Linked DNA regions of Cereibacter sphaeroides 2.4.1. The protein of the gene in region 2 binds, or shares a complex with, the protein of the main gene of each other region. Links are inferred from orthologs where the notes say so. Each region holds a gene or a part of one and is shown on either strand. Other genes may lie near its edges. The genes, in order: uvrA and mfd.

The links.
Region 1: the proteins of mfd (region 2) and uvrA are in contact, whole or in part, in a crystal structure (PDB 4DFC), measured with the Escherichia coli proteins. The link is inferred for Cereibacter sphaeroides 2.4.1 from one-to-one orthologs.

The regions. Positions count from the first base shown.
Region 1 is NC_007493.2:1,645,020-1,655,322, forward strand. The notes cover bases 2,845-6,255. They hold uvrA (excinuclease ABC subunit UvrA), read right to left. Parts: upstream 5,904-6,255; coding sequence 3,045-5,903; downstream 2,845-3,044. Other genes in these bases: RSP_RS07970 (MFS transporter), read right to left, coding at 6,020-6,255. Outside these bases: RSP_RS07950 (CoA-acylating methylmalonate-semialdehyde dehydrogenase), read left to right, coding at 1-1,174; RSP_RS07955 (Crp/Fnr family transcriptional regulator), read left to right, coding at 1,699-2,355; RSP_RS07960 (YgaP family membrane protein), read left to right, coding at 2,607-2,810; more of RSP_RS07970, read right to left, coding at 6,256-7,186; lpdA (dihydrolipoyl dehydrogenase), read right to left, coding at 7,359-8,753; RSP_RS07980 (DUF924 family protein), read right to left, coding at 8,842-9,417; RSP_RS07985 (MFS transporter), read right to left, coding at 9,624-10,303. UniProt on the Escherichia coli protein: The UvrABC repair system catalyzes the recognition and processing of DNA lesions. UvrA is an ATPase and a DNA-binding protein. A damage recognition complex composed of 2 UvrA and 2 UvrB subunits scans DNA for abnormalities.
Region 2 is NC_007493.2:1,450,143-1,461,065, forward strand. What follows is about bases 3,276-7,306. They hold mfd (transcription-repair coupling factor), read right to left. Parts: upstream 6,974-7,306; coding sequence 3,476-6,973; downstream 3,276-3,475. Other genes in these bases: RSP_RS07100 (hypothetical protein), read right to left, coding at 7,050-7,306. In the rest of the region: RSP_RS07075 (efflux RND transporter periplasmic adaptor subunit), read right to left, coding at 1-527; RSP_RS07080 (TetR/AcrR family transcriptional regulator), read right to left, coding at 515-1,156; RSP_RS07085 (DsbA family oxidoreductase), read left to right, coding at 1,355-1,999; RSP_RS07090 (multidrug effflux MFS transporter), read left to right, coding at 1,996-3,213; more of RSP_RS07100, read right to left, coding at 7,307-7,565; hemB (porphobilinogen synthase), read left to right, coding at 7,709-8,713; RSP_RS07110 (lipid-binding SYLF domain-containing protein), read left to right, coding at 8,840-9,397; RSP_RS07115 (NAD(P)-dependent oxidoreductase), read right to left, coding at 9,595-10,461; RSP_RS07120 (penicillin acylase family protein), read left to right, coding at 10,538-10,923. UniProt on the Escherichia coli protein: Couples transcription and DNA repair by recognizing RNA polymerase (RNAP) stalled at DNA lesions. Mediates ATP-dependent release of RNAP and its truncated transcript from the DNA, and recruitment of nucleotide excision repair machinery to the damaged site.

The DNA.
Region 1 (10,303 bases), 190 kb from region 2 along the record:
CGAATTCTGCATCGGCGCGCCGCATCTGCTGAAGGGCGAGTTCACCGACAGTGCGGGCCCCGGCATCGACATGTATTCGATGCGCCAGCCGCTCGGCGTGGCCGCGGGCATCACGCCCTTCAACTTCCCGGCGATGATCCCGCTGTGGAAGATGGGCCCCGCGCTTGCCGCCGGCAACGCCTTCATCCTGAAGCCCTCCGAGCGCGATCCGTCCGTGCCGCTGATGCTGGCCGAGATCTTCCAGGAGGCGGGCCTGCCCGACGGCGTCCTGCAGGTGGTGAACGGCGACAAGGAGTCGGTCGACGCGATCCTCGACAACCCGACCATTGCGGCGGTGGGCTTCGTGGGCTCGACCCCGATCGCGGAATATATCTATTCCCGCGGCTGCGCGAACGGCAAGCGCGTGCAGTGCTTCGGCGGTGCCAAGAACCACATGATCATCATGCCGGACGCCGACCTCGATCAAGCGGCCGATGCGCTGGTGGGCGCGGGCTACGGCGCTGCCGGCGAGCGCTGCATGGCGATCTCGGTCGCCGTCCCGGTGGGCGACGAGACGGCCGATGCGCTCATCGAGCGGCTGATCCCGCGCATCGAGAAGCTGAAGGTCGGCCCCTACACCGCGGGCAACGACGTGGATTACGGCCCGGTCGTGACCGCCGCCGCGCGCGAGAACATCCTGCGCCTCGTACAGTCGGGCGTGGATCAGGGCGCCAAGCTGGTGGTCGACGGCCGCAACTTCTCGCTCCAGGGCTACGAGAAGGGCTTCTTCGTCGGCCCGCACCTCTTCGACCATGTCAGGCCCGACATGGACATCTACCGCAAGGAGATCTTCGGCCCGGTCCTCTCGACCGTCCGCGCGGCCTCCTACGAAGAGGCGCTGAGCCTTGCCATGGATCATGAATACGGCAACGGCACCGCGATCTACACCCGCGACGGCGACGCCGCCCGCGACTTCGCGGCGCGCGTGAATGTGGGGATGATCGGGATCAACGTGCCGATCCCGGTGCCGCTGGCCTACCACACCTTCGGCGGCTGGAAGAAATCGGCCTTCGGCGACCTGAACCAGCACGGCCCCGACTCCTTCCGCTTCTACACCCGGACGAAGACGATCACCTCGCGCTGGCCCTCGGGCATCAAGGAGGGCTCCGCCTTCAACTTCAAGGCCATGGACTGAGTTTCGGTCCTGCTCCACCTCCCGCAGCCGGCGCCCCCGCGCCGGCTGCTTTCCTTTGCGGGTGCCCGATCCGTCCGAGCTGAGACCTGGCAGCCCGCCGCCGCCCCGCCCCGTCGACGGCTTCCGTTTGCTGGCCCCGAGCCTCGATCCGTCCGACGTGCGACCCGGCAGCCCGCCCCGCGTCGACGGCATCCCTTTGCGGACCCTGCGCCCCGATCCGTCCGACGTGCGGCCCGGCAGTCCCCACCGCCGGCCACGCAGAGAGCGCCGGCCGCCGGGCCCGCGCCGCGACCCCGCCTGCGGGTTCGCATCCGTGCCCCGTGCGTCGCTCGGTTGACAGCTGGCAACTCTGCCTCTCGCCGCGCAGGCTGTCTCCCTTGGCGGGCACTGCCTCCCCCGATCCGTCCGAACTGCACCCTCCCAGCCCCCGCCGCTGGCCTGCCCGCGTCGGAAGGGCGCGGCCTTGCGGGCTTGACCGGCCGCCCCGACTGCCGGACACCAAAGACCTGTCACGAGGAGCCGCCATGAGCTGGATCGACGACGCGGGCCTGCCCGATCTTGCCGCCGACGCGCGCGCCCGGCTCGAGGCGCTGCGCCCGGTCCGGCTCGCCCGGGGCACGCTCCTCTTCCGTCCGGGGGATGCGGCGCAGGGCTTCGTGGTCGTTCTCGAGGGCCGCGTCGAGGTGTTCCTCACCGGCCCCACCGGGCGCGAGATCCTGCTCTACGCGGTCGAGCCCGGCCAGAGCTGCGTGCAGACGACGCTCGGCCTCATGGGCGGCGAGGACTATACCGGCGAGGCCGTCGCCGCGACCGATCTCGCCGCCGTGGTCATCCCGCGCCCGCTCTTCCTGCGGCTGATGGACGAGAGCGCCGCCTTCCGCAGCTTCGTCTTCACCGCCTTCGCGCGGCGGATGCAGATGATGATGCATGTGCTGGAAAAGGTGGCCTTCCAGCGCGTCGAGAGCCGGCTCGCCGGCACGCTCCTCGCCATGGCGGAAGCCAACGAGGTGACGGCGACGCAGGCCGATCTCGCCACCCGGATCGGCTCGGCGCGAGAGGTGGTCTCGCGGCGCCTCGACCAGTTCGCGCGGCGCGGCTGGGTCCGGACCGACCGCGGCCGGGTCCGCCTCCTCGACCCCGGCGCCCTGCGCCGCCTCGCCGCGGCCGACGGCGCAGACTGATCGAGAGCGGCTCGTCGGACCGCCGCCATGCGCAGGCAGGGCTCCGGATCGAACCTGGCCCGGCTCAGCCACTCTCCTGAACGCTGCCCCGACCGGACGAGAGCCCATCAGGCAGGCACGTCGCTCCCGAACCCATACGTTCCGCGGCCGGGCCAGGGCGAGCGTGACGAGATCACAGACCGCGGACAGGCCGGGGCCTAGGGTCGCCTCATGCCCCGTGCCGGGGCGGATCCAACCCAAAGGTGAGACGGATGTTCAAGACCAACGTCGGCGGCATCGACCGCATTCTCCGCATCGTCGTCGGGCTCGCGCTGCTCGCGGCCTTCTTCCTGATGCCCGACGCGAGCTACCGCGCCGTCCTGCTGATCGGCATCGTGCCGCTCCTGACCGGCCTCTTCTCGACCTGTCCGCTCTATTCGCTCGTGGGCATCAACACCTGCCCGATGAAGGGCTGAAGGACGCCGCCGCGCCGCCTGCGCGTCGCTCAGGGCGCGATGGGCTGCGGCGCGGCCGCCATTGGGTGCAGGGCAAAGGCGCCGGGGCGACCCGGAGGAAGCGCTGCACCGACGGCGGCCCTTGCAGGCAGGGCGGCGGCTTCAACCGCCTGCCTCAGGTGCTTCCCCGCCCGCTCCGTCCGCGGCAGCGCGGCGCGAGCGGGGCTCGATGCCCCCGAGCGGCGCAGCCCCGGCCTATTCCGCCGCCAGACGCCGGGGTTTCAGCATGTCGCGGAGGTAGCGGCCGGTGTGCGAGGCCTCGACCTTGGCCACCTCCTCGGGCGTTCCCTCGGCCACGATCTTGCCGCCGCCGTCGCCGCCTTCCGGGCCGATGTCGATGATCCAGTCCGCGGTCTTCACCACATCGAGATTGTGCTCGATCACCACCACCGTGTTGCCCTGCTCCACCAGCTCGTGCAGCACCTCGAGCAGCTTTTTCACATCCTCGAAATGCAGCCCCGTCGTCGGCTCGTCGAGAATGTAGAGCGTGCGTCCCGTGGCGCGGCGGCTCAGCTCCTTGGAGAGTTTCACCCGCTGCGCCTCGCCGCCCGAGAGCGTCGTCGCCTGCTGGCCCACCTTGATGTAGCCGAGGCCCACCCGCATCAGCGCGTCCATCTTCTCGCGGATCGAAGGCACCGCCTGGAAGAACTCCTGCGCATCCTCGACCGTCATCTCGAGCACGTCGGCGATGCTCTTGCCCTTGAACCTGATCTCCAGCGTCTCGCGGTTGTAGCGGTGGCCCTTGCAGGTCTCGCAGGTCACATAGACGTCGGGCAGGAAGTGCATCTCGATCTTGATGACGCCATCGCCCTGGCAGGCCTCGCAGCGCCCGCCCTTCACGTTGAACGAGAACCGGCCCGGCTGGTAGCCGCGCGCCTTCGACTCGGGCAGGCCCGCGAACCAGTCGCGGATCGGCGTGAAGGCCCCGGTGTAGGTCGCGGGGTTCGAGCGCGGCGTGCGCCCGATCGGCCGCTGGTCGATGTCGATGACCTTGTCGAGCTGCTCGAAGCCCTTGATCGTCTCGCAGGGCGCCGGCGTCTCGCGCGCCCCGTTCAGCCGCATGGCCGCCGTCTTGTAGAGCGTCTCGATGGTCAGCGTCGACTTGCCGCCGCCCGAGACGCCGGTCACGCAGACGAACTTGCCCAAGGGGAAGTCCACCGTCACATCGTGGAGGTTGTTGCCGCTGGCCTTCACCACCGTGAGGGCCTTGCCGTTGCCCTTCCGCCGCTCGGCGGGCACCGAGATCTCGCGCGTGCCCGAGAGATACTGGCCGGTGAGGCTCGCCGGATCGGCGGCGATCTCGGCGGGCGTGCCGTGCGCCACCACCTGCCCGCCATGGACGCCCGCGCCCGGACCCACGTCGAACACATAATCCGCCTCGCGGATCGCATCCTCGTCATGCTCCACCACCAGCACCGAATTGCCCTGATCGCGCAGGTTCTTCAGCGTGGTCAGCAGCCGGTCGTTGTCGCGCTGGTGCAGCCCGATCGAGGGCTCGTCGAGCACATAGAGCACGCCCGTCAGCCCTGAGCCGATCTGCGAGGCGAGCCGGATCCGCTGGCTCTCCCCGCCCGAGAGCGTGCCGGCCGCGCGGCTCATCGACAGATAGTCGAGCCCCACATTGACGAGGAAGCCCAGCCGCTCGCGGATCTCCTTGAGGATCGCGCGCGCGATCTCGTTCTTCTGCGCGGTCAGATGGCCCGGCACGGTCTCGATCCAGGCGAAGGCCTCCTTGATCGACATCTGCACCACCTGCCCGATGTGCAGGCCGCCGATCTTCACCGCCAGCGCCTCGGGCTTCAGCCGGTAGCCGCCGCAGACATGGCAGGGCCGGTTGTTCTGGTACCGCTCGAATTCCTCGCGCACCCAGGCCGAGTCGGTCTCGCGGTAGCGGCGCTCCATGTTCGGGATCACGCCCTCGAAGCTGCGGCTGACCTGATAGATCCGCCCGCCCTCGTCGTAGCGGAAGGTGATCTCCTCCTCGCCCGAGCCGCGCAGGAAGACGGATTGCACGTTGAACGGCAGGTCCTTCCATTTCTTCTTCGGATCGAAGCCGTAATGCCGCGCCAGCGCCTCGATGGTCTGGGTGTAATAGGGCGATTTCGACTTGGCCCAGGGCGCGATGGCCCCCTGCTTCAGCGTGAGCCCCTGATCGGGCACCACGAGACGCTCGTCGAAGAAGAGCTCCATCCCCAGCCCGTCGCATTCCGGGCAGGCGCCGAAGGGCGCGTTGAACGAGAAGAGCCGCGGCTCGATCTCGGGGATGGTGAAGCCCGAGACCGGGCAGGCGAATTTCTCGGAGAAGGTCGTGCGCACCGGCTCGCCCTCGGCGGGCGCGCTCTCGAAGATCGCGATCCCGTCGGCGAGGTTCAGCGCGGTGCGGAAGCTGTCGGCCAGCCGCGTCTCGATCCCCTCGCGCACCACGATCCGGTCCACCACCACATCGATGTCGTGGCGGAACTTCTTGTCCAGCGTCGGCGGCTCCTCCAGCTCGTGGAAGGTGCCGTTCACCTTCACCCGCTGGAAGCCCTGCTTGCGGAGCTCGATGAACTCCTTCTTGTATTCGCCCTTGCGGTCCCGGACGATGGGCGCGAGCAGATAGCCCCGCGCGCCCTCGGGCATTGCCATCACCGCATCGACCATGTCCTGCACCTGCTGCGCCGCGATGGGCAGGCCGGTGGCCGGGCTGTAGGGCGTGCCGACCCGCGCCCACAGAAGGCGCATGTAGTCGTAGATCTCGGTCACGGTCCCCACGGTCGAGCGCGGGTTCTTCGAGGTCGTCTTCTGCTCGATGGAGATGGCCGGCGACAGACCCGAGATATGGTCCACATCCGGCTTGCCCATCATGTCGAGGAACTGCCGCGCATAGGCCGAGAGGCTTTCGACATAGCGGCGCTGGCCCTCGGCATAGATCGTGTCGAAGGCGAGGCTGGACTTGCCCGACCCTGACAGGCCGGTGATGACCACCAGCTGATCCCGCGGGATGTCGACATCGATGCCCTTGAGATTGTGCTCGCGCGCCCCGCGCACCGAGATGAACTTCTGTTCGGCCATCGCCCCGATCCTCGCGATCTCGTCTTCCGGAACGGCGGATATAGAGGCCCGGGCCTGAGTCTCCAACCGCCGGTCGCGAACATAGTATGAACTTTAACCGGATGGCAGGGTTTATTTCACGCCATCGCCCTGCGGCGGGCAGAAAGCCACTGGTGGAGCAAGATCCCGGCGAGGCTCGGCAGCAGCACGAAGAAGATCAGCCCCCGTGCCCCTTGGGCGGCGATGAGGGCCGCCAGAAGAGGCGTTCCGCTGGTGGTGCCGAGATTGCCGAGCTGCGCCACCGCGCCCGCGGCGCGCGCGCGATCCTCCGGGGCCGGGTTCAGCTGCGGGATGGCCGCGAAGGACGCGCCCTGCACCAGCCCCAGCGCCGCGGCGAGGCTGAGCGCTGCCGCCTCCATGGCGAGCCCCTGCCCCCAGCCCGCCCAGAGCGCCAGCGTCGAGACGATGGCGAGGCCGAAGCCGCCCTGCACCACCTTCACCGCCGGAACTCGCCCCAGCATCCAGACGCCCAGCGTCAGCGAGACGGCGATGGAGGCGAGCGGCATGGCCGAGGCGAGGAAAGCGGGATGCGGCGTCTCGGGCGGCAGAAGCGTCAGCAGCGCCACATAGACGAGCGTGTAGCAGAAGAAGCCGATGGCGGGCGCGGCCACCCGGGCCGAGGCATAGATCTGCCCGTGCTGGCGCAGAAGCGAGGGCTGCACGCCCGGCAGGCGGGGGCTCCGCGCGTCGGCGGGCAGGAGCGTCCGCACGAGGAGCGCACAGGCCGCCATATAGGCCGCATGGATCAGGAACAGCGGCGGGATGCCCCAGGCCGCCACCAGCGGCCGCCCGATCCAGGCGGTGAAGGCGAAGGAGACGGCGAAGAACGAGGCCCAGAGCGTCATGGCAAAGCCCTGCCGCGCCGGCGGGGCGATCTGCGCGATGAGCACCGGGGCGGACACCACGATGGCGAGATGCGCCAGACCCTCCACCGCCCGCAGCCCCAGCATGAGGCCCAGCGGCGGCAGCAGCGCCTCGATCAGCGACAGGCCCGCGCCGGCGAGGAGCGCCGTCACCAGCACCCGGCGGTAGCCGAGGCGGGCCACGAAGAGCCCCGCCGTCGTGCCGAAGATCAGCCCCGCGAAGCCCACGACCGAGACGATCAGCCCGAGCGTCACCTCCGCAGCCCCGGCATAAGCGGCCGAGATCGGCTCGAAGATCACCCCCACCTTGGAGAATTGCGCAGCCGCGCCCAGTCCGGCGAACCAGAGCACGAAGACCTGAAGCATGGGCGAGCGGATCATGCCCCCTCCTACTCCCGCGCCCCGGCCAAGGCCAGAGCGTCCGGCACCTGACCGCCCCATGGTCAGGCCTCGCCGGGCTGCCAGAGCCCCACGGCGGCGAATGCCGGGCCACACAGCCCCAACGCAAACGGCGCCCCGGAGGGCGCCGCCGCAGCCTTCTCAAGAGGAAGCCTCAGAAGTGGATCGCGCGGCCGTAGGCGTCGAGCACCGACTCATGCATCATCTCGGAGAGCGTCGGATGCGGGAAGACGGTCTCCATGAGCTCCGCCTCGGTCGTCTCCAGCGCGCGGCCCACGACATAGCCCTGGATCAGCTCGGTCACTTCCGCGCCCACCATATGCGCCCCCAGCAGCTCGCCGGTCTTCGCATCGAACACCGTCTTCACGAAGCCCTCGGCCTCGCCGAGCGCGATGGCCTTGCCGTTGCCGATGAAGGGGAAGCGGCCGACCCGGATCTCGTAGCCCTTCTCCTTCGCCTTGGCCTCGGTCAGGCCGACGCTCGCCACCTGCGGCTGGCAGTAGGTGCAGCCCGCGATCGAGCCCGGCTTGATCGGATGCGGATGCCCGCCCGCGATCAGCTCGGCCACCATGACGCCCTCGTGGCTGGCCTTGTGCGCGAGCCATGGCGCGCCCGCGATGTCGCCGATGGCATAGAGCCCCTCGACGCCGGTCCGGCAATATTCGTCGGTCACCACATGGCTCCGGTCGACGGTCACGCCCGCGGCCTCGAGGCCCAGCCCCTCGACATTGCCCACGATCCCCACGGCCGAGATCACCGTGTCGAACTCCATCGTCTCGGTCTTGCCGCCGGTCTCGACATGGGCCGTAACCTTGCCGCCCGCCCGGTCGAGCTTCTTGACCGTCGCCTTCTCGAGGATCTTCATCCCCTGCTTCACGAACTGCTTCTTGGCGAAGGCCGAGACCTCGGCATCCTCCACGGGCAGGATGCGCTCCATCACCTCGACCACCGTCGTGTCGGCGCCGAGCGTGTTGAAGAAGCTCGCGAATTCGATGCCGATGGCGCCCGAGCCGATCACGAGCAGCTTCTTCGGCATCCGCTTCGGTTCCAGCGCATGTCGATAGGTCCAGACCAGATCGCCATCCGCCTCGAGCCCGGGCAGCTCGCGCGCCCGCGCGCCGGTGGCGAGGACGATGGACTTCGCCTCGAGCTCTTCCGTGCCCTTGTCGGTCCTGACCGAGACGCGGCCCTTCCCGGCCAGCGTGGCATCGCCCATGACGACCGTGATCCTGTTCTTCTTCATCAGATGCGCCACGCCCGAGGAGAGCTGCTTGGCCACCCCGCGCGACCGTTTCACCACCGCGCCGAGATCGTAGCCGATGCCCTCGGCCTTCAGGCCGAACTCCTTCGCGCGGTGCATCAGGTGGTAGACCTCGGCCGAGCGCAGCATCGCCTTGGTGGGGATGCAGCCCCAGTTCAGGCAGATCCCGCCCAAGTTCTCGCGCTCGACGATGGCGACGTTCAGGCCCAGCTGAGCCCCCCGGATCGCGCAGACATAGCCGCCGGGACCGGCGCCGATCACGATCATGTCGAAGCTCTTCGCGGGCATCCTCGCCTCCATGGAAAAAGTAGTTTGGCCTTAAACCATTTCCCTCGCCTGCGCAACGGCCGCCCCGGGAGCCCGGGAGCGCGGCGCCTCACCCCCTCAGGCGCCGCACCTCGGCCGCATAGGCGCCCTCCGCAAGGAAGGCCTCCTCCTCGGGGGTGGAGGTCCGTCCCAGCGCTGCGTTGCGGAAGGGAAAGCGCCCGAAGCGGGCGATGATGGCCGCATGGGCATGGGCATGCAGCAGCCCTTCGGTTCCGGTCTCGGGCATCCGCTCCTGGAACAGACGCACCGCCTCGGCCTGATCCTCGGGCGCCTCGGAATGTTCGAGCGGCAGGTAGAAGAACTGCCGCTCGGGCTCGGGCGCGCCCAGATCCCAGTCCGCCGCAATCGCCTTGCGCGCGCAGTCCCGCGCCAGCGGATCGGTCGCGAAGGCCTCCGCGCTGCCGCGGAACATGTTGCGCGGAAACTGGTCGGTGAGGATCAGGAAGGCGAGGCTGCCCACCGTCCCTTCGGTCCAGTGATCCAGCCCACCGTCGCGCGCCGCCTGCCACAGATCGCCGAACCGCTCGCGAATGGTCTCGTCCACCTCCGGATCGACCGCATACCAGCCCTCGGGCCCGACCTCGCCCAACCAGAAGTCGAGCACCGCAACCGGATCGTCCGCCATTCCTGCCTCCTGGCTGTCATGGGCGCAACCTGACAGGTCGGGCGCAGGGCGGCAACCGCCTTCGCCCCGGCGCGCGGACCGCCCTCACCGCGCGCCCGATCCCGCTTTCACTCTGTCCAAATATCCCGCGGGGAGTCCGGCCCGCAGGGCCGGACGGGGGCGCGCAGCCCCCTTCCCCCGGCGGCCGGAGCGCCGGACGGCTCCCGTCACTCGGCCGCCTGCTGCGCCTCCTGCGCCTCGGTCACCACTTCCATGACCGCCCCGACCGCAACCGACGAGGCCGTGGGCGCCACGGTCGCGAACGAGCCGGTATCGGCCACCGCGGGCGCCGCGCGCCGCGTCATCCGCCATCCGGCATAGGCCGCCATCGCGCCATAGAGGATGCCGATGAAGAGGAAGAAGCCGCTCGGCCCCGCCTGCTCCATGATCCAGCCGGTCACCAGCGGGCCGCAGATCGCGCCGAGACCGTTCATGAACAGGAGCGCAGCCGAGGCCGCCGCCATATCCTCCTTGCCCAGAAAATCGTTCGTATGGGCGATGAGCAGCGAATAGATCGGGTTGGTGATCCCGCCCAGAAGCAGCGCGACCCCGATCAGCCCCCAGAAGGGCGGCGCCAGCGCCACGGTCAGGGCCATGAGCAGCCCCGCCACCACCGCAAGCCCGAGGATCAGCTGGCGTCGGTCCATCCGGTCCGAGGCCCAGCCGATCGGATATTGCAGCACGAGCCCGCCCACATAGAGCGAGCCGATGAAGATCGAGATCTCCTGCACCGAGAGCCCGTCGAGCGTGCCCCAGACCGAGGCCATGCCGAACATTGCCGAGAAGATCCCGCCCGTCATCAGCATCCCCACCACGCCCAGGGGAGACACGCGGAACAGGTCGCGCA
Region 2 (10,923 bases):
TCGAGCGTCTGGCGCGCGACCATCACGCGGGCGTTGGCCGAGACCGACGCGGCCTGCGCCGTATCGGCCGCCGCCTGCGAGGCCGCACCCTGCTGGCGCAGCTGCGCGGTGCGCCGGTTCACCCGCTCGGCCTCGTCGGCGGAGGCCTTGGCCTCGAGCACCTGCGCCTCGGCCTGGGCGATGGTGGCGCGCGCCGAGGCGAGCGAGGCGGTGAACTGGCTCTTCTGCAGTTCGAGCGTCGAGACCGACAGGCGCGCCAGCACCTGCCCCTCGGCCACGGTATCGCCCACGTCGGCCTCGAGCGTCTCGATGGGCTGGCCCTCGATCAGCGGTTGGACCTGCACCAGCTCGACCGCGCCGATCAGCCCCGAGGCGATCACCCGGTCGCGCATCGGCCGGCGCACGACGGTCGAGACCGTGATGGCGGGCAGGGCCTGAGCACCTGCGGCCGGGGTGGCGGCCTCCTGCGCGGGGCTCGCCCAGGGCATCAGACCGGCAAGAAGGGCAATCGTCATCACGCGCCGCATGGCAGACCTCTCGCTTTCGAAGCACCCTGCGCCTCGCACCGTGCCACCTCGTCGAGGGTGGCGTCGATGCTGCGCAGCAGAAGGGATTTCAGTTCGACCGCCCCGGCCCGCTTCTGCGGCCAGTCGAGCGCCCAGGCCCGCACCAGCATCACGAGGAAGGCGGCATGGGCTGCAAAGCGCGCCTCGGCCTCGGCCGGAGGTTGCCCCGTCACGCGGGCGAAGATCCCGAGGAAGGCCCGGCGGATCTCCGTCTCCATGCGCTCGCAGATGCCGGCGATCTCGGGGTTGCGGTGCGCCATGGCGGTGATCTCGGCCCAGAGCGGCGCATCCTCCTCGCAGAGCTCCACCTCGATCCGGTAGCGCAGGATCTCGCGCAGCCGCGCCATCGGATCGTCGGACGAGACCACGGCGGCGAAGTCACGCTCGACGCCTTCGAGATCGCGCCGCACGATCGCCTCGACGATGGCGGCCTTCGAGGGAAAGTAGCGGTAGAAGTTGCCGACGCTCATGCCCGCGGCGCGGGCCAGATCCTGCATCGAGGCGCCGTCGAACCCCTTCTCGGCGAAGGTGCCGCGGATCTGATCGAGGATCTCGTCGCCGCGCGGAACGGGGGCAGAGCTGTCGGGCATGAGGCCTCGTGCGGCTGGCGAATGAACGTTCATTCGCACATAGAGAGCCGTCAGGCAAGATCAAGAGGGCGTGAGGCGCCCCCGCTTGCATCGCCCGACAGGCAGGCGTAGCACGAGGTGGCGCATCGCCGCAGGGCTCCCGTCCCGGGATGACCGCCGCGGCCCACCCCCCAACGCAGGATTTCCAAAGGAGCGGCCATGATCCGCCTCGACATTTTCTCGGATCCCGTCTGCCCCTGGTGCTACATCGGCAAGGCGCATCTGGACCGCGCGCTCGAGACGCGCCCCGACCATCCGTTCCTCATCGAATGGCACCCGTTCCAGCTCAATCCCGACATGCCCCCCGAAGGGATGGACCGGCGCAGCTACCTCGAAACCAAGTTCGGCGGGCGTCAGGCCGCGGTCGAGGTCTATGCCCAGGTGCAGGCCGCGGCCGAGGCGGCGGGGCTCGAGATCGACTTCTCCGCGATCGAACGCACGCCCAACACGCTCGACGCGCACCGGCTGATCCATTGGGCCGGGCTCGAGGGGCGGCAGGCGGCGGTGGTCTCCGCCCTCTTCCGCGGCTATTTCCGCGAGGGGCTCGACATCGGCGTGCCCGAGGTGCTGGCCGACATCGCCGGGCGCTGCGGCATGGACCGGGCGCTGACGCTCCGGCTGCTCTCCTCGGATGCCGACCGCGAGGATCTGGCCGCGCGGGATGCGGATGCGCGCGCCAAGGGCGTGCGGGCGGTGCCCACCTTCCTCGTTGCCCGCCGCCATGTGGTGCCCGGCGCGCAGCCGGTCGAGCTCTGGCAGCAGGTGATCGACGAACTGGCCGCAGCGAAGGGATCCGACGCATGACTTCCCTCGCAGGCTCCCCCGAGAGCGGGCGGCTCTCGAAGCCCGAATTCGTCGGCATGATCGCGATGCTCTTCGCGACCGTGGCCTTTTCCATCGATTCCATGCTGCCCGCCCTGCCCCAGATCGCGGCCGAGCTGAGCCCGGACGCGCCGAACCGCGCGCAGCTGATCCTCACGAGCTTCGTCCTCGGCATGGGGATCGGCACCATCTTCGCAGGCCCGCTCTCGGACCGGTTCGGGCGCAAGAAGGTCATCATGGGCGGCGCCGTGCTCTATTGCCTCGCCGCGCTCTGCGCCTGGGCGGCCCCCACGCTCGAGTTCATGCTGCTGGCCCGCGTGGCGGGCGGGCTCGGCGCTGCGGCTCCGCGGGTCGTGTCGCTGGCGCTCGTCCGCGACCTCTACCGCGGGCGCGAGATGGCGCGGATCATGAGCTTTGCCATGCTGATCTTCACGCTGGTGCCGGCGGTGGCGCCGCTCCTCGGCACGGTCGTGATCGAGGCCCTGGGCTGGCGCGGCATCTTCCTGTCGTTCCTCGGCTTTTCGGCCGTGTCGATCCTCTGGGTCTCGCTGCGCCAGCCTGAGACGCTCCCGCCCGAGGCGCGCCGCCCCTTCTCGACCGAGGGGCTGGTCTCGGCCTTCCGCGAGGTGCTCTCGCACCGGGTGATCCTCACCGCCATCGGGGTGCAGACGCTGGTCTTCGGCGCGCTCTTCGGCACGCTCTCCTCGACCCAGCAGGTCTTCGACACGACCTGGGGCCGGGCCGAGAGCTTCCCGCTCTGGTTTGCGGCCATCGCCCTCATGGCGGGCAGCGCGAGCCTCGTGAACGCGGCCCTCGTCATGCGGCTCGGGATGCGCTTCCTCGTGACGGTCGCGCTCGGCGTGCAGTTCCTCGTCTCGCTCGGCATGTGGGGGATGAACGTGGCCGACCTCTGGCCGGCGGCGCTGGCCTTCCCGGCCTATGTGGCCTGGACGACGGGGGTGTTCTTCACCGCGGGCCTGACGCTCGGCAACCTCAATGCGCTGGCGATGGAGCCTGTCGGCCATATCGCGGGCATGGCGGCGTCGGTCATCGGCTCGATCGCGACGGTTCTCGCGGTCTGCCTCGCCGCGCCACTGGGTCTCGCCTTCGACGGGACGCCCCTGCCGCTCATGCTGGGCGTGGCCTGCTTTGCGGGACTGGGCTACCTGCTGATCCGCTCGCTGCCCCGGAACTGATAGCCTGCCACGCAGGGATGGCCTCCGGGCCATCCCTGTCGTTTTCCGTCTGCAGGCCGAAGGCGCGACCCGGGTAGGCCTGGCTGCGACCGCTCTCCCGCTGCGCAATGGTTCCTGCCTTCGCTCGACTTGCCGGGGGGCGACCCCTGTCCCGCGACGGGGTGGCCGATGCCGGCCTCAACCCTGCCCCGCAGTCACCTGCCCGCCGGACGGGCCTCCTGTGTCCTCCCGCAGGGAGACGGACCCCGTCCCCTGCCTTCGGCTAGCCCGCCGGTCGAGCGACCTTGGCGGGGGTCTTCTCAGGCTTCACCACCTTCTCGGCCAGATCGCGGGCGATGGCGAAGGCGCCCTTGATCCGTTCGCCTTCGGTCTTCCAGTCGCGCGCAAGCACGATCTTGTTGTCCTTCACCCGCGCCGTCTCGCCCTGCGCCTTGATGAAATCCACAAGGCCCGCCGGATTGGCGAACTTGTCGTTGTGGAACTGCACCGTCGCCCCGCGCGGGCCGGTTTCGAGCCGCGAGATGCCCGCGCGCTTGCACATGGCCTTGATGCGCACCACGAGGAGAAGCGTGTTGACCTCGCGCGGCAGCGGGCCGAACCGGTCGATCAGCTCGGCCGCGAACCCTTCGAGCTCGACCTTGGTCGTGAGACCCGAGAGCCTGCGGTAAAGCCCGAGCCGCACGTCGAGATCGGGCACGAACTCCTCGGGGATCAGCACGGGGACGCCGAGGTTGATCTGCGGCGCCCATTGCTCGTCGGGCTCGCTCAGGCCCTGCAGCTCGCCCGAGCGGATCTTCTGGATCGTCTCCTCCAGCATCTGCTGGTAAAGCTCGTAGCCCACCTCCTTGATATGACCCGACTGTTCCTCGCCGAGGAGGTTGCCCGCGCCGCGCAGGTCGAGGTCGTGCGAGGCGAGATTGAAGCCCGCGCCGAGACTGTCGAGGGAGGCGAGCAGCCGCAGCCGCTTGATCGCCTGCGGGGTGAGAGGCGCGCGCGGCTTCGTCGTGAGATAGCAATAGGCCCGCGTCTTGGCCCGGCCCACCCGGCCGCGGATCTGATAGAGCTGGCTCAGGCCGAACATGTCGGCGCGATGGACGATCATCGTGTTGGCGGTCGGGATGTCGAGGCCCGACTCTACGATGGTCGTGGCCAGAAGCACGTCGAACTTGCCATCGTAGAAGGCATTCATCCGCTCGTCGAGCTCGCCCGCCGCCAGCTGGCCGTGCGCCACCACATAGGAGACCTCGGGCACATGGTCGCGCAGGAAGGCCTCCATGTCGGGCAGATCCGAGAGCCGCGGGACGACGAAGAAGCTCTGCCCGCCCCGATACCGCTCGCGCAGGAGCGCCTCGCGGATCGTCACAGTATCGAATTCCGAGACGTAGGTGCGGATGGCGAGCCGGTCCACGGGCGGCGTCGCGATGATCGACAGATCGCGCACGCCGGTCAGCGACAGTTGCAGCGTCCGCGGGATGGGCGTCGCGGTCAGCGTCAGCACATGGACCTCGGAGCGCATCTCCTTCAGCCGCTCCTTGTGCGACACGCCGAAATGCTGCTCCTCGTCGATGATGAGGAGCCCGAGGTTCTTCAGCTTCACGCCCTTGGCCAGAAGCGCATGGGTGCCGATGCAGATATCCACCGTGCCGTCGGCGAGGCCCGACCGCGTCTCGGCCGCCTCCCTGGCCGAGACGAAGCGCGACAGTTGATGCACTTTCATCGGAAAGCCGCGGAAGCGCTCGGCAAAGCTGCGGAAATGCTGACGGGCGAGAAGCGTGGTCGGGCAGATGACGGCCACCTGCATGCCCGCCAATGCCGCCACGAAGGCCGCCCGCATCGCGACCTCGGTCTTGCCGAAGCCCACATCGCCCACCACGAGCCGGTCCATCGGGCTGCCGGATTCGAGGTCCTTCACCACATCCGCGATGGCCGACAGCTGGTCGTCCGTCTCCTGATAGGGGAAGCGGGCCGAAAAGGCCTCCCACAGCGAATGCGGCGCCTCGAGGATCGGCGCATGGCGCAGGTGCCGCTCGGCCGCGATCCGCATGAGCCGCTCGGCAATCTCGCGGATCCGCTCCTTGAGGCGCGCCTTCTTGGCCTGCCACGCCCCGCCGCCCAGCTTGTCGAGCAGCCCCTCTTCGTGCCCGTAGCGGCTCAGAAGCTCGATATTCTCGACCGGCAGGTAGAGCTTCGCGTCCTCGGCATAGACGAGATGCAGGTAATCGTGCGGCGGCCCCGGCTTGTTCGAGGGCGGCTGCGGCACCCGCAGCGTCTCGAGGCCCATGTAGCGGCCCACGCCATGCTCGACATGGACGACGAGATCGCCGGGCGTCAGCGTGTCGTGCTCGCGCAGGAAGTTCTCGGCCTTCCGGCGCTTCTTCGGCTTCGAGATCAGCCGGTCGCCCAGCACATCCTGTTCCGAGATCACGGCGAGCCCCGGCGCGGTGAAGCCCTGCTCCAGCGCCCAGACCATCAGATGCGTGCCGCCGCGTGCCTCGGGCACGTCGCGGATGTCCTGCGCGAGCTTCGTGCCCTGCAGGCCGGCTTCCTCGAGAAGCCCCTTCAGCCGTTCGCGCGCGCCCTCGGACCAGCTGGCGATCACGACCTGCCGATCCTCGCGCAAGCTGCGAACATGATCGACCAACGCCCCGAACAGGCTGATGTTTTCGGCCTGACGCTCGGGCGCGAAGCTGCGCCCCATCCGCCCGCCCGCATCGAGGACGCCCGGACCGGGGCTCTGGGCCAGCGGCGAAAGCTGGATCACCCGGTGCCCGGCCACGGCCGCCTCCCATGCGGCTTCGTCGAGATAGAGGAGATCCGGCGCGGCGGGCTTGTAGACCGTGTCGAGCCGGCCCTTCGCCGTCATCGCCTCGCGCCGCGCGTCATACTGGTCGGCGATCCCCTCCCAGCGCGAGATCCGCGCCGGCGTCACCTGATCGTCGAGCATCACGCTCGCCTCGGGCAGATAGTCGAAGAGCGTCTCGAGCCGCGCGTGGAAGAAGGGCAGCCAGTGCTCCATCCCCTGATGCTTGCGGCCTGCCGACACGGCCTCGTAGAGCGGGTCGTCCGTCCCCGCCGCGCCGAACTCGATCCGATAGTTCTGGCGGAAGCGGGTAAAGGCACCCTCGTCCAGCATCACCTCCGACACCGGGGCCAGCTCCACGAGGTCGAGCTTCTCGACCGTGCGCTGGGTCTCGGGGTCGAAGCGGCGCGCTCCGTCCAGCACGTCGCCGAAGAAATCGAGCCGCACCGGCCCCGCCACACCCGGCGGATAGATGTCGACGATGCCGCCGCGGATCGCATAGTCGCCGGGCTCCGTCACCGTGTCGGTGAGCGAGAATCCCATGCGGGCGAGATAGGACCTAAGGCGTCCCTCATCCACCCGGTCGCCCACGCGGGCCGAGAAGGAGGCCGCCCGCAGCACCTCGCGCGCGGGAATGCGCTGGGTCGCGGCATTGAGCGTGGTCAGCAGGACGAAGGCCCCCGGCATCCCGTGCGCCAGGGCGGCGAGCGTCGCCATCCGCCGCGCCGAGATCTCGGGGTTGGGCGAGACCCGGTCGTAGGGCAGGCAGTCCCAGGCCGGAAGCTCCAGCACCACGGCGCGCGGCGCCATGACGGCCAGCGCCGTGCGCATGGCCTCGAGCCGCTTGTCGTCGCGCGCGACGTGAATGACAGGGGCACCGCGGTCGAGCTCTTTCGCGACCAGCCGGGCATCGTAGCCCTCGGGCGCACCGCCGAGGAAGATCCGCGTTCCGTTCTGCATGAGGCTCACTTAACAGGGCGCGCCGCCGCGTCAACGGCCTGCGTGCTGCGTTGCTGCACGGCGGCTCCCGGGGCCGTCAGAGCGCGCCGATGCGCAGGTTCTGATACATCCCCCAGAGGGCAGTGAAGAAGATCGCGACCACCCCCAGCCCCTGCACCTGCCGCCGATGCCAGGAGAGCGCGTGGTAAAGGTCCGGCCCCGCCAGATCCTCGATCCGGAGCGCGGTGCGGTGGCTCATGCCGGCCACGAGCATCATGGGAAAGCCGAGGCAGAACAGCGCCTGCGCGAATTCGAGCCCGTAGCGGAAGCCGAGGATCCCCAGCGCGGTCAGCAGGAACGAGGCCAGTGCCACGACCCAGAGACCCGCGGCCTCGCCGATGTGGCGGAGGCGGCCTGCATAGATGCAGGCCAGCTGATGGACATCCTCGCCCGCGCGCCCACCCTGCCGGCGCGCCCGCTGCACCAGATCCCAGGGCACGCCCATCACCCAGTGGCTCGCGGTCGACCACATCACCGCCAGCGCGATCCAGAACCAGAGGTTCGAGAAGGAACGGAAATCGATCACCTCGGAAATACGGACGTAGAAATCCACCTGCGGCCTGCCCTCCTGCCCGGACGATCCTGCATACCGCCCTTGCGGCATTCGTACCCTTGAGATGGGGGTCTTTCCATGGCAGGCACAAGGAAATTTCCAAGCACGGGCACCGCGTGCCCGTGACGTTCCCGAGGACAGCCATGCGCCCGATCCAAGCCGCCTATCCCCATGCCCGCTTCCGCCGCACCCGCCGCACCGACGCGCTGCGCCGGCTCACGCAGGAATATACGCTGACCACGGGCGATCTGATCTGGCCGCTGTTCGTGCGTGACGGGGAGAATATCGAAGAGCCGATCCACTCCATGCCGGGCGTCGTGCGCCGCTCGGTCGACCGGATCGTGGCCGCGGCCGAAGAAGCCGCAAGCCTAGGCATCCCGGCGGTCTGCCTCTTTCCCTACACCGATCCGTCCTTGAAGACCGAGCTCTGCGAGGAGGCCTGGAACCCCTGCAACCTCGCCAACCGGGCGATCCGCGCCATCAAGGCCGCGGTGCCCGAGCTGGCCGTCATGACCGATGTGGCGCTCGATCCCTACAATGCCAACGGCCATGACGGGCTGGTGCGCGACGGGATCATCCTGAACGACGAGACGGTCGAGGCGCTGGTCCGGATGGCGCTGGCGCAGGCCGAGGCGGGCGCGGACATCCTCGGGCCGTCGGACATGATGGACGGCCGCATCGGCGCAATGCGGACCGCGCTCGAGGCGGCGGGCCACAAGGATGTGGCGATCCTCTCCTATTCGGCGAAATATGCCTCGGCCTTCTACGGCCCGTTCCGCGATGCAGTGGGCGCCTCGGGCGCGCTCAAGGGCGACAAGAAGACCTACCAGATGGATCCCGGCAACTCGGACGAGGCGCTGCGGCTGATCGAGCGCGACCTGCGCGAGGGCGCTGACATGGTGATGGTGAAGCCCGGGATGCCCTATCTCGACATCTGCCGGCGGGTGAAGGACGCTTTCGGCGTGCCGACCTACGCCTATCAGGTCTCGGGCGAATATGCGATGATCCGGGGCGCGGCCGACCGCGGCTGGATCAAGGGCGAGGCCGCGATGATGGAGAGCCTGCTCTGCTTCAAGCGCGCGGGCTGCGACGGCATCCTCACCTATTTCGCCCCCGAGGCGGCACGGCTTCTGAACGGCATGGGCTGACGCATCGGCACCGGGCTGCCGCGGCCGGGACGCTTCGGGCTGACAAAGGGCGAAGAACGCGATATAAGTGTCCGTCAGGGGACGAAGATCCCCGCCCCAGGGACTTGAGGCGGAATGAGGGTTTCCATGGCTGATTATTCGAGACGGGCTTTTCTCGGCACCGCCGGCGCGGCGCTGGCGCTCGTGGCAGGCTGTGCCAACGGCGTCGGCAACAACAATGCGGCGGTGATCGATGCGCGGGTGGATGCCACGCGCGACTATCTCTTCAATCGCTACCCCGGCACGCGCGACCTCGCCCGCGATGCCAGGGGCGTGCTCTACATGCCGCTCGTGACCGAGGCGGGCTTCGGCGTGGGCGGCGCCTACGGCCGCGGCGCGCTCCGCATCAACGACATCACGGTGGACTATTACTCGGCCACCCGCGCCACCATCGGCTTCCAGATCGGCGCGCAGCAATATGCCCATGCGCTCTTCTTCATGACCGAGCAGGCGCTGGCCGACTTCCGCGCCGGCACCGGCTGGGCGGTGGGCGCGGACGTGCGCTACGCCACGCCCGATCAGGGCGCGAGCCTCGGCAAGGAAACGACCGAGATCCAGCCCGTCGTGGCGCTGGTCTTCGGCCAGTCCGGCCTGATCGCCGGAGCGACGCTGGGCGGCGTGAAATATTCGCGCATCATCCCCTGAACGGGCCATCTTTCGCGATCCGGGCCCCGGGAGCCGCTCCCGGGGCCCTTTCCATGTGCGCCTGCCGGGCCTTGGGGCGCCAAGGGAGCCGGTCCGCGCGGTCGTCGCCCTTGCGGGAGCAGAGGAAGGACCGCCCGACGCAGCGGCAAAGGCGCAGGCGCCGGGGGCTTTCCCTTTGCGGATCGCGGGCGGCAGCCTCAGCGCGTGAGGCGCTTGATGAGCGCGGAGGTGTCCCAGCGCCCGCCGCCCATCTGCTGGACCTCCTTGTAGAACTGGTCCACGAGCGCCGTTACCGGCAGGCTTGCCCCCACCTCGTCGGCGGTCCGGAGGCAGATGCCCAGATCCTTGCGCATCCAGTCCACCGCAAATCCGTAGTCGAACTTGCCGTCGAGCATCGAGCCATGCCGGTTCGCCATCTGCCAGCTGCCCGCGGCGCCCTGGCTGATGACCTCGACCACGGCCTTGCCGTCCATGCCCGCCTTCTCGCCGAAGGCCAGCGCCTCGGCCAGCCCCTGCACCAGCCCCGCGATGCAGATCTGGTTCATCATCTTGGCGATCTGGCCCGAGCCGCTCTCGCCGAGCCTGCGGCAGACCCGGGCATAGGCCGCCATCACCGGCTCGGCCGCGGCATAATGCGCCTCCGAGCCGCCGCACATGATCGACAGGACGCCGTTCTCGGCCCCCGCCTGCCCGCCCGAGACCGGCGCATCGACGAAGCCCAGACCGAGCCCGTCCGCCTCGGCCGCAAGCTCGCGCGTGACCTGCGCCGAGACGGTGGTGTGGTCGACGAAGATCGCGCCCCGCTCCATGCCCGCGAAAGCGCCGCTCTCGCCGCGGCAGATCGAGCGCAGATCGTCGTCGTTGCCCACGCAGGCCATCACGAATGCGGCACCCTCGGCGGCCTCGGCCGGCGTGGCGGCCGCGCGTCCGCCATGCTGCGCGGCCCAGGCCTCGGCCTTGGCGGGGCTGCGATTGTAGACCGTCACCTCGTGCCCCTTGGCCGCGAGATGCCCCGCCATCGGGAAGCCCATGACCCCCAGTCCCAGAAATGCCAACTTGGCCATGATCTTCCTCCCGATTGCCGTCATGTCACGGATCGACTAGGAACCATTCCGACCTCTCGCGTCAAGGACGGGCCCCATGATCGTCGTCTTCCGCTGGCTCCTGCGCATCTTCACCGGCCTCGTGGTGCTCGCGCTCGTGGCCACGCTGATCGGCTACTATTTCCTGTCGCGCTCGCTGCCCGACTATAACGAGAGCTTCCGCATCGAGGGCCTCTCGGGCCCGGTCGAGATCGTGCGCAACGATGCCAACGTGCCCCATATCTTCGGCAAGACCGACGAGGATGTCTATTTCGCGCTGGGCTTCGCCCATGCGCAGGACCGGCTCTGGCAGATGGTCACGATGCGGCGCACGGCGCAGGGGCGGCTGTCGGAAGTGTTCGGCGAGCGGACGCTGAAGATCGACGAGCTCATGCGCCGCTACGACCTCTACGGGCTCGCCCAGAGCTCTGTCGAGGCGCAGGA